2 regions of the Pseudomonas sp. M30-35 genome follow, and region 1 is predicted to be linked to the other one. Evidence: predicted binding sites of a transcription regulator. Region 1 holds the regulator's gene; the other holds the start of a gene.

Region 1 (8,054 bases):
GCTCGGCGTGCTGCTAGTCGCCGCCGCGGGCTATTGGAATATCAACCCAGACAGCTTTGCGGACAAACCGGCCAAGAGCACGGCACAAAACACAATTGATTTTTATGTGGTTAATTCTAAAACCGTACAATATCAACCAGACGGCGCATTGCATTACGAGCTGACTGCCGACAAAGTTGAGCATGCCAAAACATCAGATATCTCCTATCTGACGCAACCTGATCTGCTGCTATACCGCGGAACAGAGCTGCCGTGGCATGTGCAAAGTGAAAAAGGTGAAGTTTCGCCTGGCGGTAAAGAGGTCGAACTGATTGATAAGGTCCGCGTAAAGCGCACCGATGCAAAAGGTCGCCCAACCCTGCTTACAACCAGTCGCTTGACCGTAATTCCCGATAAGGAATATGCGCAGACCCAGCAAGCCGTTAGAATCGACGCAGCCAATGGGGTGACCACGGCGCAAGGAATGAAAGCGTATTTAAATGACGGCAGGATGCTCTTGCTGTCCAACGTAAGAGGCCAGCATGAGGTTCGTTAAAACCCTCCCCCTTCTGCTCTGCTTGGGTGCAGCGCTAGGAAGCGCTCACACTTGGGCTTTGCCCACTGACCGCGATCAGCCGATCCGCGTACAAGCAGACAGTGCAGAGCTCGACGACAAGCAAGGTGTTGCAGTTTATCGCGGCGATGTCGTTATCACTCAAGGCACCATGATAATCACCGGCGACACCGTCACTATTACGCAAAATGCCAAAGGCGAAATCGACGTATTTACCTCCGTCGGCCGCCCTGCATACTATGAGCAGAAACCTGCTGCCGACAAAGAGATCGTCAAAGCCTACGGCCTGACCATCCAATACTTTGCCGCTAACGAGCGCATCGTGTTGATTGACCAAGCCAAGGTCATCCAAGAGGGTAATACCTTCGAGGGCGAGAAGATTGTCTATGATACTCAGCGCCAAATCGTTAATGCTGGCCGCGCCAATGGTAGCAAAGTGACCACGCCGCGCCCGCGTATCGACATGGTGATTCAACCGAAGAACAAACCCACCCAAGGGCAGTAATTAATGGCTACATTGAAAGCCCAACACCTGGCGAAAAGCTACAAAAGCCGCCAGGTTGTCCGTGACGTTAGCCTGAGCATTGATAGCGGCCAAATCGTCGGCCTGCTTGGCCCTAACGGTGCAGGTAAAACCACCTGCTTCTACATGATTGTGGGCTTAGTCCAGGCTGACCAGGGACGCATTCTGATTGACAACCTAGACGTCAGCCACCAGCCAATGCACGGCCGCGCGCGCGCAGGCATTGGTTACCTGCCGCAAGAGGCATCAATTTTTCGCAAGCTCAGCGTTGCCGACAACATCATGGCAATCCTTGAGACGCGCAAAGAGCTCAACCGTGCTGGCCGCGAAGCTGAATTGGAGAACCTGCTTGAGGAGTTCCATATTCACCACATTCGTGACAACTTGGGCATGAGTCTTTCCGGCGGCGAGCGGCGCCGCGTTGAAATCGCCCGCGCCTTGGCAACTGCACCGAAATTCATCTTGCTCGATGAGCCATTTGCCGGTGTTGACCCGATTTCTGTTGGCGATATCAAGCAAATCATTCACCACTTAAAAGCCAAAGGCATCGGCGTGCTGATCACCGACCACAACGTGCGCGAAACGCTTGATATCTGCGAAACAGCTTATATCGTCAGCGATGGCCAGCTCATTGCGGAAGGCGACGCAGAGGCGATTCTCGCCAACCAGACAGTTAAAGAAGTCTACTTGGGTCATGAATTCCGTCTTTAACTGCGGTTTTTATCAACCGATAAGCCTCAATATCTAGGCAAAGCACTGCAGTTCAGGCATATAATTTGCTTCCTTGAGGCGCCCCAGGTGCCCTGTAGTAGATTGCGCAGAGACGCAGGTAAATAAGGTCTGCAATGAAACCATCGCTAGTCCTGAAGATGGGCCAGCAGCTGACGATGACTCCTCAGCTGCAACAAGCCATTCGTTTGCTCCAACTGTCGACCTTGGATCTTCAACAAGAAATCCAGGAGGCACTGGAGTCGAACCCAATGCTCGAACGCCAAGAAGAAGGCGAAGATTTCGATAACTCGGACCCTATGGCCGACGGAGCCGAAACCGCTACGGTTGAGCAGCCCCCGCAACAAGACACCTACCAGGAAACCAGCTTCCAAGACGCCCCACAAACCGTGGACAACCTGGAAGATGGCGAGTGGAATGAACGCATTCCCAACGAATTGCCCGTTGATACCGCCTGGGAAGATATCTACCAGACCAGCGCCAGCAGCCTGCCGAGCAGTAGCGACGATGACGAGTGGGACTTCACCACACGCACCTCCACCGGTGAAAGCCTACAGAGCCATATGCTCTGGCAGCTCAACCTGTCGCCGATGTCGGATAAGGATCGCTTGATCGCGGTCACCCTGATCGACTGTATCAACGTTCAAGGCTACCTCGAAGAAACCCTCGAAGAGATTCTTGAAGCCTTTGACCCTGAACTGGATATCGAGCTGGACGAAATTGAAGCCGTCCTGCACCGCATTCAACAGTTCGAGCCTTCAGGTATTGCCGCACGCGATCTACGCGAGTGCCTGACATTACAACTGCGCCAACTGCCCGCCAAGACGCCCTGGCTAACCGAAGCCCAGCGCCTCGCCAATGATTACCTTGACCTGCTTGGCAGTCGTGACTACAGCCAGCTCATGCGCCGCATGAAGCTCAAAGAAGACGACCTGCGTCAAGTTATCGAACTAATCCAGAGTCTCAACCCTCGCCCCGGCTCGCAGATCGAATCGAGTGAGCCTGAGTACGTGGTTCCTGATGTCATTGTGCGCAAACACAACGAGCGCTGGCTGGTAGAGCTCAATCAGGAAGCCATGCCTCGACTACGGGTGAATGCGCAGTACGCAGGCTTTGTACGCCGCGCCGACTCCAGCGCTGACAACACCTTTATGCGCAATCAACTACAGGAAGCCCGCTGGTTTATAAAAAGCCTGCAGAGCCGCAACGAAACACTGATGAAAGTCGCGACCCAGATTGTTGAGCACCAGCGCGGCTTCTTCGACTATGGTGACGAGGCCATGAAGCCTCTGGTGCTGCACGACATCGCCGAAGCGGTGGGCATGCACGAGTCGACAATCTCGCGCGTTACCACGCAAAAATTTATGCACACTCCGCGTGGCATTTACGAGTTGAAATATTTCTTCTCCAGCCATGTAAGCACCTCCGAAGGCGGAGAATGCTCATCTACAGCGATCCGCGCGATTATCAAAAAACTGGTTGCAGCGGAAAATGCAAAAAAGCCATTGAGTGACAGCAAGATCGCTGGTTTACTGGAGGCACAAGGCATTCAAGTAGCTCGCCGCACCGTTGCTAAATACCGTGAGTCCCTCGGTATCGCGCCTTCAAGTGAACGCAAGCGATTGATGTAGCAGTTGATGAACAGGAAAATTGTCTCAAGCAATATCGAACTGACGCCCTCTTGGATAAATGCAGCCATACTGCAAATATTCAGAGCGTGAAATGCCAGACTCGATGACTGAGTTTTTTCCGCGCCAAAGTGTTCCGGCGGCAGGCAAAACAGCCTGTCTCTTACACACGGCAACAAGGAGAATGCGGTATGCAAGTCAACATCAGTGGACACCAGCTAGATGTGACCGACGCCCTGCGTGACTACATCGACGAAAAACTCAGTCGACTAGAACGCCACTTCGACAAGATTACTAATGTGCAAGTCATTATGGAGGTCGAGAAGCTCAAGCAGAAAATCGAAGCCACCTTACACATTGCAGGCGGCGAAATAGTTGCTAATGCCGAGCATGATGATATGTATGCAGCAATCGATTTACTGACCGACAAACTCGACAGACAACTTATCAAGCACAAGGAAAAGCAGCTCGACCGTCAACAGGGCGCAATGGCCCGTTGATATCGCCCAACTCCTATGATCCGACTTGAAAATATCCTGACCCCCGGCCGTTCCTTGATGAACGTGCCGGGTGGCAGTAAAAAACGTGTTCTCGAACAGATTGCCAACTTGGTTGCGCGCGAACTGCCCGACCTCGATGGACAAGACATCTTCGAGAGCCTGATTGCCCGCGAGAAACTCGGGTCCACCGGTTTTGGCAATGGCATTGCCATTCCGCACTGCCGCCTGCCTGCTTGCAACGCGCCAATCAGTGCCTTGCTCAGACTAGAATCACCTGTAGATTTCGACGCGATCGATGGCGCACCGGTAGATTTGCTATTCGTACTGCTGGTTCCTGAAGCAGCAACGGACGAGCACTTGGAGCTACTTCGCCAAATCGCTAGCATGCTTGATCGCAGCGATGTCCGCGAACGTCTGCGCCAAGCGCAAAGCAATGACGCCCTGTATCAGGTTGTTGTCGACATACAGAACAACAGCTAAATGGCAGAGAATCTACATGCGCTTGATTATTGTCAGCGGTCGTTCTGGATCAGGTAAAAGTACGGCGCTTGATGTACTTGAAGACAACGGCTTTTACTGCATCGATAACTTGCCAGCCAGCTTGTTGCCACAGCTAGCTGAGCGAGCATTTCAGCAGGAAGATTCAGTTCGCCCAAATGTTGCTGTGTCCATTGACGCACGCAACTTGCCAAGCGACTTGAACATGTTTCCAGAGCTGCTTGAGCAAGTGCGGGCGCGCAATGTTCAATGCGACCTGCTGTATCTGGATGCAAACGAAGAAACCCTGCTCAAACGCTTCTCCGAAACACGTCGGCGCCATCCGCTGACCAACGACAACCGCTCGTTGGCAGAAGCCATTACCGATGAAGCTCTACTACTGGAGCCTATCATCGACCTGGCCGACTTGAAGATCGACACCACTCACCTCAATCTCTACCAGCTACGCGATACCCTCGCCCTGCGCTTGCTCAACAAGCCAGACCCAGGCACTGCATTTCTGGTTGAGTCGTTTGGCTTCAAACGCGGCATGCCAGTAGATGCGGACGTGGTGTTTGATGTGCGTTGCCTGCCCAACCCATACTGGCGTCCCGAGTTGCGCAACTTTTCTGGCCTGGAACAACCCGTCTCTGACTATTTAGACAACCAGGCGGATGTTCAGGAGATGTATCAAGACATCCATGCTTACCTGAGCAAATGGCTGCCACGCTTCGCTGCCAGCAATCGTGCCTATGTCACTGTCGCTATTGGCTGCACAGGCGGTCATCATCGCTCGGTGTATATCGCCAACCGGTTGGGCAAAGCCCTCAAAGCTCAGTTCAAAAACGTCCAGACTCGCCACCGCGACCTCAATTAAGGAATCGCCGCGATGCCCGCCTGTGAAGTAACCATTATCAACAAGCTAGGCTTGCATGCGCGGGCAGCGGCTAAATTTGTCGGCGTTGCCACACGCTACCCTTGCAGCATTAAAGTCGGCCGCACCCCGCAAAGTCTGGTTGACGGTAAAAGCATCATGTCGGTCATGATGCTCGCAGCCGGCAAAGGCTCCACAGTTCACCTGTTAACTGAAGGTGAACAAGACGAGCAAGCGCTGGAAGCAATCATCGAACTGATCAACAACTTCTTTGATGAGGGCGAGTAGCGCTCTGAGCCAATACTTGAGCTATCAAAAGGCTCGCAAGATGAAAAAAGGGAGCAATTAAGCTCCCTTTTTAGTGCTTAGCTATTGGTTATCAGCTACCTGCAACAGTCATACGCTCAATCAAGACAGAGCCGGTACGAATACTGCTGCGCAGCTCCAGATCATTACCAACAGCAACAATCTGCTTGAACATATCGCGCATATTGCCAGCAATGGTGACTTCCTGAACCGGAAATTGGATCTCGCCGTTTTCGATCCAGTAACCGCCAGCGCCGCGAGAGTAATCACCGGTCACCATGTTCAGGCCGTGCCCCATTAGCTCAGTCACCAGCAGGCCACGCCCCATGCGCTTGATCAGTGCTTGCTGATCTTCAGCGCCATGGGTAACAAACAGATTATGTACGCCGCCCGCGTTAGCGGTGCTTGGCATGCCTAATTTTCGCCCGGAATAAGTACCCAGCACATAAGACAGCAACTCGCCGTTTTCAACAAAGGATTTGGCGTAGGTTGCCAAGCCGTCACCATCGAATGCCGCACTGGCCATTGCCCGTGGAATATGCGGACGCTCATCGAGGCTTAACCACTCAGGGAAAAGCTGCTGACCGATTGTGCCTTCCAGGAATGAGGATTTACGGTAAATACTGCCGCCCGAGATCGCACCCAAGAAACTGCTGAACAGGCCTGTGGCCAACTCAGCAGCAAACAATACCGGCACTTCACAGGTAGGCACTGGCCGGGCACCAAGACGGCTCACAGCGCGCATGGCTGCACGTGCACCAATATCTTCGGGGCTGGTCAGCAACTCACCCTGCCGATTAACGTCATACCAATAGTCACGCTGCATAAGGCCGTTATCCTCGGCGATCATCACGCAGCTCAAACTGTGCCGGGTACTCGCATAACCACCGACGAATCCATTGCTATTACCATAGACCCTGCACCCCTGATGCGTGCTCAAGGAAGTGCCATCGGCGTTTTTGATACGTTTGTCGGCGTCGAATGCAGCAGCTTCGCAGCGTAGAGCATGCTCAATCGACTGCTCTGGAGTTATCGACCACGCATGGTATAGATCCAGATCAGGTAGATCTCGTGCCATCAGTGCAGCGTCTGCAAGGCCCGCACTTTCATCTTCCGAGGCGTGTTTGGCAATCGCCAGCGCTGCCGCAACCGTTTCACGAATAGCCGCATCCCCTGTCGCCGAGGTACTTGCTGAACCTTTCCGCTGACCGAGATAGAGGGTGATGCCAAAGCCTTGATCGCGATTGAACTCAACAGTTTCAACTTCACGCTGACGCACTGTAGTCGACAAACCTTGCTCAACAGAGACCGCGACTTCACAGGCACTGGCACCCTGCCTTTTGGCTTCAGCGATAATCTGCTCCACCTGAGCCTGTAACTGCGGGACCATTTGTGGGCCGACAACTTCTACTGAACTCATACCTACTCCTGAAAATATTTTCGCTGTGAGCTGCACCCTGTCGGGCCCAACCGCTTACAACTAAGAACTAACTGCTATCATGACGGCGTTTTCCACTGGATCGCCCCCATGTCTGAATACCTTGACGACTTCTCCGAAGAGAAAAGCAAAACCCAGGTCAAACGCGAGCTGCATGCATTGCAAGACCTCGGTCAACGTCTGGCTGCTCTAAAGCCTGACCTGCTAAACAAATTACCACTCACCGAAGAGCTGCGTACTGCGCTGGCTGAAGCCTCTCGGCACACAGCTAATTCGGCGAAAAAACGTCACGCCCAGTTTATCGGCCGGTTAATGCGCGATCAGGACACTGATGCGATTCTGACCCTACTCGATCAACTTGACGCCTCAACCCGTCAATACAACGAACGCTTCCACGCCCTTGAGCGTTGGCGCGACCGTTTACTTAACGGCAACGACGAAACCCTTGAAAGCTTCGTCAGTGAATACCCTGAAGCCGATCGCCAACACTTACGTCAGCTAATTCGCCAAGGCCAACATGAAGCAGCGCAAAACAAAGCGCCAGCGGCCTCGCGTAAAATCTTCAAATACATCCGTGAGCTAGACGAGAGCAAACGCGGCCTGCGTTAACCCTCGAAAGCCCACACCTAGAAACTGCAAAGAGACCCACTTCCCCGTAGGTGATTGGTGTGTCTTTGCAGTTTCTTGCGTTAACTACCTGTACCGCCGACGGTAATTGCATCTATTTTCAAAGTTGGCTGACCCACACCCACCGGAACCGACTGGCCATCTTTGCCGCAGGTGCCGACACCGCTGTCCAGCGCCAGATCATTGCCCACCATCGACACCTTGCTCATGGCCTCTGGGCCATTCCCGATCAAGGTTGCCCCCTTGACTGGCGCAGTAATTTTGCCGTCTTCAATCAAATAGGCTTCGCTGGTTGAGAAGACAAACTTGCCGCTGGTGATGTCGACCTGTCCGCCACCGAGGTTGGCGCAGTAGATCCCCTTCTTCACCGATCGAATAATCTCTTCCGGGTCGCTCTCA
Region 2 (8,054 bases), 1.1 Mb from region 1:
TCAGTGCTGTGCAAAAACTGCAGGATGAAGCGCCGCAGATCAAGCATTAGACCCACTGATTAACGCTTAACTAAACACTAAACCCGCCGTCGCCTCCCAAGGTGGCCGCGGGTTTTGTTGTTCAGGGCCTGTTGCTTGAGCTTGAGTTTGAGTTGCACCGTCACAGAATGGGGCGTTTGGATTGGCGCGTGCTCCGTTTTGGTTCCACTTGCTTGGCTTGTACGGGCTGCTGGCGCGGGTTAAACCTTGCGCAAAGCCTCTGCGCCGCAGCCTCGGAACTGGCTGAGCAGGTTTGGCGCGTAACTTGCTCTGTTGATAGTTAGTTTGGTAACACAACCGCGACTGCGCGGGTGGCGGCCCAATGATCAATGGCGATCTGACGGCGTTAATCGCCACTGCCTGTTGCGCAAAATAGGGCGGTTGAGCCCCACAAATTAACAGGCAAAGGCGCCTGGAGCTGAAAAGCTCTAGGCGTCTTTTTTTTGCGTTTTAAAAACTCACATTCAGGGAAATAATATGTCCTATCTAGCGCCTGCTGAGTTTGTCAGCAAAATGGTGGATGCCGGCGAATCGAAGGTTTTCATGTCCACCCGCGACACGCTTATTCGCGCTTTCATGGCCGGTGCGATCTTGGCTTTAGCGGCTGTTTTTGCCATCACCATCACCGTGCAAACGGGCATGCCATTGGTTGGCGCCATGCTCTTTCCCGTTGGTTTCGTGATGCTTTACCTGATGGGCTTTGACTTGCTCACGGGGGTCTTCGTGCTCACACCATTGGCGCTGCTTGACCGGCGACCGGGCGTGACCGTAAACGGTGTGCTGCGCAATTGGGGGCTGGTATTTACCGGCAACTTTGCTGGCGCGCTAGCCGTAGCGTTCATGATGGCGTTCGTCTTCACCTACGGGTTTTCTACCAGCCCAGGGATTATCGGCGAAAAGATCTCGCACATCGGCGAGGACCGCACGCTGGGTTATGCCGAGTACGGTCTGGCGGGTTGGTTGACCATTTTCCTGCGCGGCATGCTGTGCAACTGGATGGTCTCGATGGGTGTTGTTGGGGCGATGATCTCGACCACGGTCAGTGGTAAAACCATAGCCATGTGGATGCCAATCATGTTGTTTTTCTACATGGGTTTTGAGCACTCGGTGGTGAACATGTTTCTGTTCCCGTCGGCGATGATTCTGGGCGGCAATTTTTCGGTGATGGACTATATGCTTTGGAACGAAATCCCGACCGCGCTGGGTAATCTGGTTGGCGGCTTGGCTTTCACCGGTCTGACGCTTTACACCACCCACATGAAGACTGCTCCCAAACGCAGTTTCAGCTAATTGTGCAATCACGGTCCGTCGCTCTGCCGCCGGATCGTATTGGGAGCAGCATGGCAACCCAGCTCAAGATTTCCGTAGGGCAGCACTCCGACAAAGGGCGTAAGGCTGCCAATCAGGATTTCCACGGTATCTACATTCCGCAAGAGCCGCAGCTCACCGCCAAAGGTATTGCCATTGCCTTGGCTGACGGTATTAGTAGCAGTGCTGTCAGCCATATCGCCAGTGAGTCTGCTGTGGCCAGTTTTCTCGGGGATTATTTTTGTACCTCCGATGCCTGGTCGGTAAAAAAGTCGGCGCAACGGGTATTGATGGCGACCAACTCCTGGCTGTACGCGCAAACGCGGCAAAGCCAGTACCGCTACGACCTCGATCGTGGCTATGTATGCACGCTCAGCGCCATGGTGATCAAATCAACTACCGCGCACATCTTCCATGCAGGCGACACGCGTATATACCGCTTGCGCGATGCCAGCCTGGAGCAGTTGACTGAAGATCACCGTCTTTGGGTTTCGCAGGACAAGAGCTATTTGAGCCGGGCAATGGGCATCGATAGTCATCTTGAACTCGACTACCGCACGTTTCAGGTTGAGGTTGGCGATCGTTTTGTATTTGCCACCGATGGCGTCTACGAATTTGTCAGTCCGGCGCACATGGTTGAATTGATTGAGGCACAGGAAAGCGATTTGAATGGCGCCGCGCGAGCGATTGTCGAGCAGGCGTACGCGCAGGGCAGTGATGACAACCTGACGGTGCAGATTGTACGGGTCGACAGTGTTGCGCAGCAGGACGCCAGCGAGTTGCAGCAGCAGTTGACTGAGTTACCTTTTGCGCCAGTGCTGGAGGCGCGAATGGAGTTTGATGGCTATCGAATCATTCGTGAACTCTACGCAAGCAGTCGCAGCCATATTTACCTGGCGCACGATATTGGCGCTGACACCGAGGTGGTACTAAAAGCGCCTTCGGTGGATTTGCAGCACGATTTGGCCCATTTAGAGCGCCTGATGACTGAAGAGTGGGTGGCGCGACGTATTAACAGCGCCCATGTACTTAAAGCACCCGCGCAGACGCGCAAGCGCAGCTATTTGTATAGCGTCAGTGAATTTGTTGAAGGGCAAACGCTGCGTCAGTGGTTGCTCGACCATCCACAGCCTGAGTTGGAAAAGGTGCGTGGCATGGCTGAACAAATCGGCAAAGGTTTGCAGGCTTTTCATCGCCTGGAAATGCTCCACCAGGATTTACGCCCCGACAACATTATGATCGACGCCAGCGGGGTGCTGAAATTGATCGACTTTGGCTCGGCGCAGGTCGCCGGGCTGATGGAAATGACCTCGCCACTTGCGTGCAATCAATTACTCGGTACCGCGCAATATACCGCGCCGGAATACTTTCTTGGCGAGAGTGGGTCACCGCGCTCAGACCAGTTCTCATTGGCGGTTATTGTCTATCAAATGTTGAGTGGTCGCTTGCCTTATGGCTGCGAGGTGGCGAAGTGCAAAAGCCGTGCAGCGCAAAATCGTCTGGTTTATCAGTCGTTGCGTGATAACGATCGCGAGCTTCCTGCTTGGTTGGATGATGTCTTACGCAAAGCGCTGCAACCTGATCCATTAAAGCGCTACCCGGCACTTTCAGAGTTTATTTTCGAGCTGCGCCAGCCCAGTCAAAACATTCTCAATAAACACCGTCCGCCGTTGCTGGAGCGTAACCCGTTGCTGTTTTGGAAAGCACTCTCGACGACTCTGCTGGGGTTGGTGATCTGGCTGTTGAGCAGGGGGTACTGAGCTGGGGATCAAACGCTGCAATTTGGCATTAGTCTGGTGCGTTTGCAGTGACAACTGCACCATCGGGGTTCTATTCACCGCCTATTTGCTGAGTTAGGTAGGCAGGTAAAGCGGCTCTAAGCTTGTGAAGTCGGGATTTCGGGGATATGGCATAACCCTTGCTTTTACTAGGTTAATGCTCTCGTTTATCGGGGGCCGCCCAGGCGATCAATGGCGATCGAGTTATCTGTAAAGATCATGGGCAACAAACGCTGAATCAGGCATTGCAGCCAGGGATTTAGCGTCAATGAACAGGCAAAGGCGCCTGGAACCTAAGGGTTTCAGGCGTTTTTTTTTGCTTCAAAAACGTGATTGGCTTGGATGGGTGCTCTATGAACTCCACTGTCGCAACCTTGAATAATCTGCAAACCCTGATCGTGATTGGCAATGGCATGGTGGGTCATCATTGTGTCGAGCAACTGATTGAGCGCGGTGCATTAGCCCAGTACAGCGTGCATGTTTTCAGTGAAGAACCGATGCGCGCATACGATCGGGTGCACCTTTCCGAGTATTTTACCGGTCGTGATGCCGAGTCTCTGGCCTTGAGTAGCGCCGAGCTCTATCAGCAGCCGGGTGTAACACTGCACTTGGGCGTGCCGGTGCTGGAGATTGACCGCGAACGCCGTGAGGTGATTACGGCTGACGGCTGTTTTCCGTTTGACAAGTTGGTGCTTGCGACAGGCTCGTATCCATTCGTTCCGCCTATTGAGGGTGCTGAAGGCAATTCGCGTTTGGTCTACCGCACACTCGAAGATTTGGACACTATTCAGGCTGCGGCCAAGAACGCGCGTCGCGGTGTAGTCGTCGGCGGTGGACTGCTTGGTTTAGAGGCGGCCAATGCACTCAAATCGCTAGGGTTGGAGGCGCATGTGGTTGAGTTCGCACCACGCCTGATGCCTGTACAGCTGGATGATCACGGAGGTTTGGCACTCAAGGCACAAATAGAGGCGCTAGGCGTAAGTGTGCATTTGTCCCGTGCGACGCAATCAATCAGTGCGGGTGATGAGTATCGCTATCGCATGAATTTTGTCGGTGATGAGTTTCTTGAAGCCGATCTAATTGTATTTTCTGCCGGTATACGCCCGCAGGATGCACTTGCCAAGCAATCCACGCTGGAGCTTGGGCCTCGTGGTGGCGTGGCGATCGACAACCAATGCCGAACCAATGACCCGCATATTTTTGCCATCGGTGAATGCGCGGCGTGGAATGGTGGTGTCTTCGGTCTGGTTGCGCCCGGCTATCAAATGGCCCGCGCGGTTGCCGCGCAATTATGTGGCGAGCAGAGCGATCCGTTTATGGGCGCAGACATGTCGACCAAGCTTAAATTGCTTGGCGTCGATGTCGGCTCAATCGGTGATGCACAGGGTGCAACTGCGGGTTCGCGCAGTTACCGTTTTATCGACGAGGCCACTGCCAGTTACCGTCGTCTAGTGGTTTCAGCCGATGGCAAACATGCCCTCGGCGCTGTGTTGGTGGGCGACAATAGTTATTACGACACGCTGTTGCAGTACGTGCAAAACGGCATCAAGCTTCCAGCCGATCCATCGTCTCTGATCTTGCCGCAAGGCGAGGGTGCGCCTGCGTTGGGCGCTGATGCGCTACCGGATAGCGCAACCATTTGCTCATGCCACAACGTCAGCAAAGGCGCCATATGCGCTGCGCTTGACGGCGGTTGTGGTGATCTCGCCGGCCTCAAGAGCTGCACCAAAGCTGCAACAGGTTGTGGCGGGTGTGCGGCTTTACTCAAACAGGTTTTCGAACACGAACTGACCGCCCGTGGCGTGGTTGTCGACAAGAGCTTGTGCGAACACTTTGCCTATACCCGCCAAGAGCTGTACGCGATTGTGCGCGTTGAAGGCATCGAGAGTTTCGAGGCGTTACTGGCCAAGCACGGTAGAGGTCACCTCGGCTGCGACATCTGCAAGCCCGCGGTGGGTTCGGTGCTCGCATCCTGTTGGAATCGTTCGATCACTGATCCGTTGCTGGTGCCATTACAAGACACCAATGACACCTTTATGGCCAACATGCAAAAGAACGGTACTTACTCGGTGGTGCCGCGCATTCCCGGCGGTGAGGTGACGCCGGATGGCTTGATCGCGATTGGCGCGGTGGCGAAAAAATACGACCTGTACACCAAAATCACCGGCGGCCAGCGCATCGATTTGTTCGGCGCGCAGCTTCACGAACTGCCGGATATCTGGAGCGAGTTGATTGCGGCAGGCTTTGAGACGGGCCACGCCTACGGCAAATCACTGCGCACGGTGAAGTCCTGCGTAGGCAGCAACTGGTGTCGTTACGGTGTGCAAGACAGCGTTGGCATGGCGCTGACTCTGGAGGACCGTTACAAGGGGCTACGCTCCCCGCACAAGATCAAATTTGCCGTTTCCGGTTGCACTCGGGAGTGCGCTGAAGCGCAAAGCAAAGACGTCGGCATAATCGCGACGGAAAACGGTTGGAACCTCTACGTCAGTGGTAACGGCGGGATGCGTCCGCGCCATGCCGAACTGTTCGCGACTGATCTGGATGATGTCACTCTGATCCGTTATATCGACCGCTTTCTAATGTTTTATGTGCGAACTGCCGACCGCCTCCAGCGCACCTCGGTGTGGCGTGAATCATTGGAAGGTGGCCTGGATTACCTCAAGGCCGTGATCATTGACGACAGTCTTGGCCTTGCAGCGGAGCTGGAGTCGCAGATGCAGCTCGTGGTTGATCGCTACGAATGCGAATGGGCCAATGCCCTTAATGACCCGGAGAAGCTCAAGCGCTTCCGTACCTTTGTCAACGATAAGCGCGGCGACCCGGATATTCATTTCGTCAAAGAACGCCAGCAACGTCGCCCCGTCCGCGATACCGAGCTGTCGCTGATCCCGCTATTTGAGGAGGTGGTTTAATGAGCCGCGCAGACGCAATCGAGCAGCAGCAAAACCTTAACTGGCAATCGTTGTGCAGCCGGCAAGACTTGGTCGCAAATTCAGGAGTGGTCGCATGGGCCGATGGCGCACAAGTTGCGCTGTTTTACGTGCCGAGTGAGGTGCATGCTAAGCAGCTGTATGCGCTTGATAATCGCGATCCGAAGTCAGGCGCTAACGTGATCGGACGCGGTATCATTGGAAGTCTAGCAGGCGATTTAGTCATCGCCGCTCCGCTTTATAAGCAGCACTTCCGCCTCGAAGATGGCACCTGTCTGGAGTACCCGGAACAATGCCTGCACACATGGCCTGTGCGTTTTTCTGGTGAAGTTGTAGAGATTGCGCTGGGCTGAATAATCCCCTTGGGCAATGCGCGTTATGCATCGCCCAAGGGATAAGCAGTTTTGGATACGGTCAGAGCTGAGTCGCCAAGTAGACACCGCAAAGGGCACAAATAGCGCCCAATGTGCAGAGAATGACGCGGCCGCGGGGCAGTTTGAGCACCAGAAATGCGCCAACAGCGCCGACCACGTGGAGGGCGGCTGTGGTACTCAGGAATCCGGCTGAATAGGCCAGCTTGTTGTCCATTACCGGCATTTCGTAGCCGTGGGCGTAGCCATGGAATATACCGAAAATACCGACGCCAATCGCGGCAATGGCCACGGCAAAGGTTTTCTCTAGCGCGATTGCAAGTCCGAGCAGTATTACCGAAAGAACAATACCAATTTCTACACCGGGCAAATCTACTTGTTCAAAGCCCAGCAGGCCACCGAGCATCATGAAACTGACGAAGGCGCTAGGTACAATCCAGACGGCGCGGCCGCCCATCTGGCAGCTCCAAGCGCCAATGGCGATCATTGCCAGCAGGTGATCGACGCCGGATAACGGGTGCAACCAGCCAGCCTCTACACCTGTGTGCGCTTGTGCGCTAGTGCTGGCGAGCATGATGAGTAGCAAGAACACAGGCTGCAGATAACTTTGGGTACGAAAGATCATTGGTGATTACTCTTTGGATTTTTCTGATAGCTGGACTGTCAGGGACGCCCAGAGGCTTTCCCAGTCGCTATCGTCTTCAGTGCTAGGTTCCATGTGTACGGCGTTGAATAGCCATAAACCGTCTTGGGGAAGCGTGAACATGACGCGACCAGCAGCATCCGAGGTTGCGCTTAGCTCAATCGGTGGCTCGGCTTTAAGCTGTGCCTTGATCAACGTGTTCGGTAGCGGCTTGCCAAGAAAAAGAAGTTGCACGACAAATGGCTCATCGGTGCGAAGTGCCAATGGATCTGTCTGCGGGATAAGCTCCAGCGGCAAGCCGATTTGATTGTCATACCCCTGGCTCTGGCCGTCGACGAGGATGATGCTCTTGGCGCAACGAGAGAAGTTCTCGCGGCCTGGTGCGTCACCCAAACCAAAACGTGCGCGGGTTTTCATCACCTCGGTCAGACCTTCCTCCATCAGATACTGATTGAATTCGGACGCCGATAGCTCAAGGTGGGCACTGTTAGTACGCATACCAACTACGGTCGCGCCTGGCGAACGGGTGGTGAAGTTACCGACCGCAAGTGTGCGATCCCGGCCGGCTACTTTCCATTCACCTTGGGCGTCTTTGGCCTTAAACCAGTTAACAAGGTTGTCTATTCGAGGTGTTTGCACGCCTGGCCAGGTTGGCCCAACCCGCAATTCGAACACTACTTTTTGCTCGAGGCCAGTTTGTGCGTCGTGAGGAACCAACCAGAACTCATGGGCCATGGCTAGCGGTGTGAGCATTAGCATGGCCAGTATTGCAACCCCTTGACGCAGCCGGAGGGTTAGCTTATTTGGCGCATGCGCGACATCGTCTGCTAAGAGATACATTAGCGAATACACAGCCTCATCCTTGATTCTGAGAGAAGTAACCCGCAGCAATGAAGTTAATTTGCTGCGGGTATGTGAGCCTATGACAGGTTAGTCAACTGTCGTTGGGATCAGGTAAGGAAAGGCTGCAGTATGCAGTTTT

The links. Region 1 encodes sigma-54, which starts transcription at its own class of promoters, with help from an activator protein. Its sites were predicted from a motif close to ANTGGCATNNANNTTGCTNT; they were not measured.
Region 2: nirB (nitrite reductase large subunit NirB) is a predicted target of sigma-54. The motif match lies at 3,253-3,272, and genes of this name have one in related genera.

What each region holds. Positions count from the first base shown of each region.
Region 1 covers NZ_CP020892.1:3,877,805-3,885,858, forward strand. Annotated here, with positions in the region: gene lptC (LPS export ABC transporter periplasmic protein LptC) at 1-535, shown strand, start outside; gene lptA (lipopolysaccharide transport periplasmic protein LptA) at 522-1,058, shown strand; gene lptB (LPS export ABC transporter ATP-binding protein) at 1,062-1,787, shown strand; gene B9K09_RS17955 (RNA polymerase factor sigma-54) at 1,922-3,436, shown strand; gene hpf (ribosome hibernation-promoting factor, HPF/YfiA family) at 3,625-3,933, shown strand; gene ptsN (PTS IIA-like nitrogen regulatory protein PtsN) at 3,949-4,413, shown strand; gene rapZ (RNase adapter RapZ) at 4,430-5,287, shown strand; gene B9K09_RS17975 (HPr family phosphocarrier protein) at 5,300-5,572, shown strand; gene pmbA (metalloprotease PmbA) at 5,664-7,010, opposite strand; gene yjgA (ribosome biogenesis factor YjgA) at 7,119-7,637, shown strand; gene tldD (metalloprotease TldD) at 7,718-8,054, opposite strand, start outside.
Region 2 covers NZ_CP020892.1:2,824,549-2,832,602, reverse strand. Annotated here, with positions in the region: gene B9K09_RS13010 (cytochrome c) at 1-50, shown strand, start outside; gene B9K09_RS13005 (formate/nitrite transporter family protein) at 517-1,329, shown strand; gene B9K09_RS13000 (bifunctional protein-serine/threonine kinase/phosphatase) at 1,380-3,107, shown strand; gene nirB (nitrite reductase large subunit NirB) at 3,479-6,040, shown strand; gene nirD (nitrite reductase small subunit NirD) at 6,040-6,411, shown strand; gene B9K09_RS12985 (HupE/UreJ family protein) at 6,473-7,054, opposite strand; gene B9K09_RS12980 (DUF4198 domain-containing protein) at 7,061-7,825, opposite strand; gene B9K09_RS12975 (DUF4331 family protein) at 8,003-8,054, opposite strand, start outside.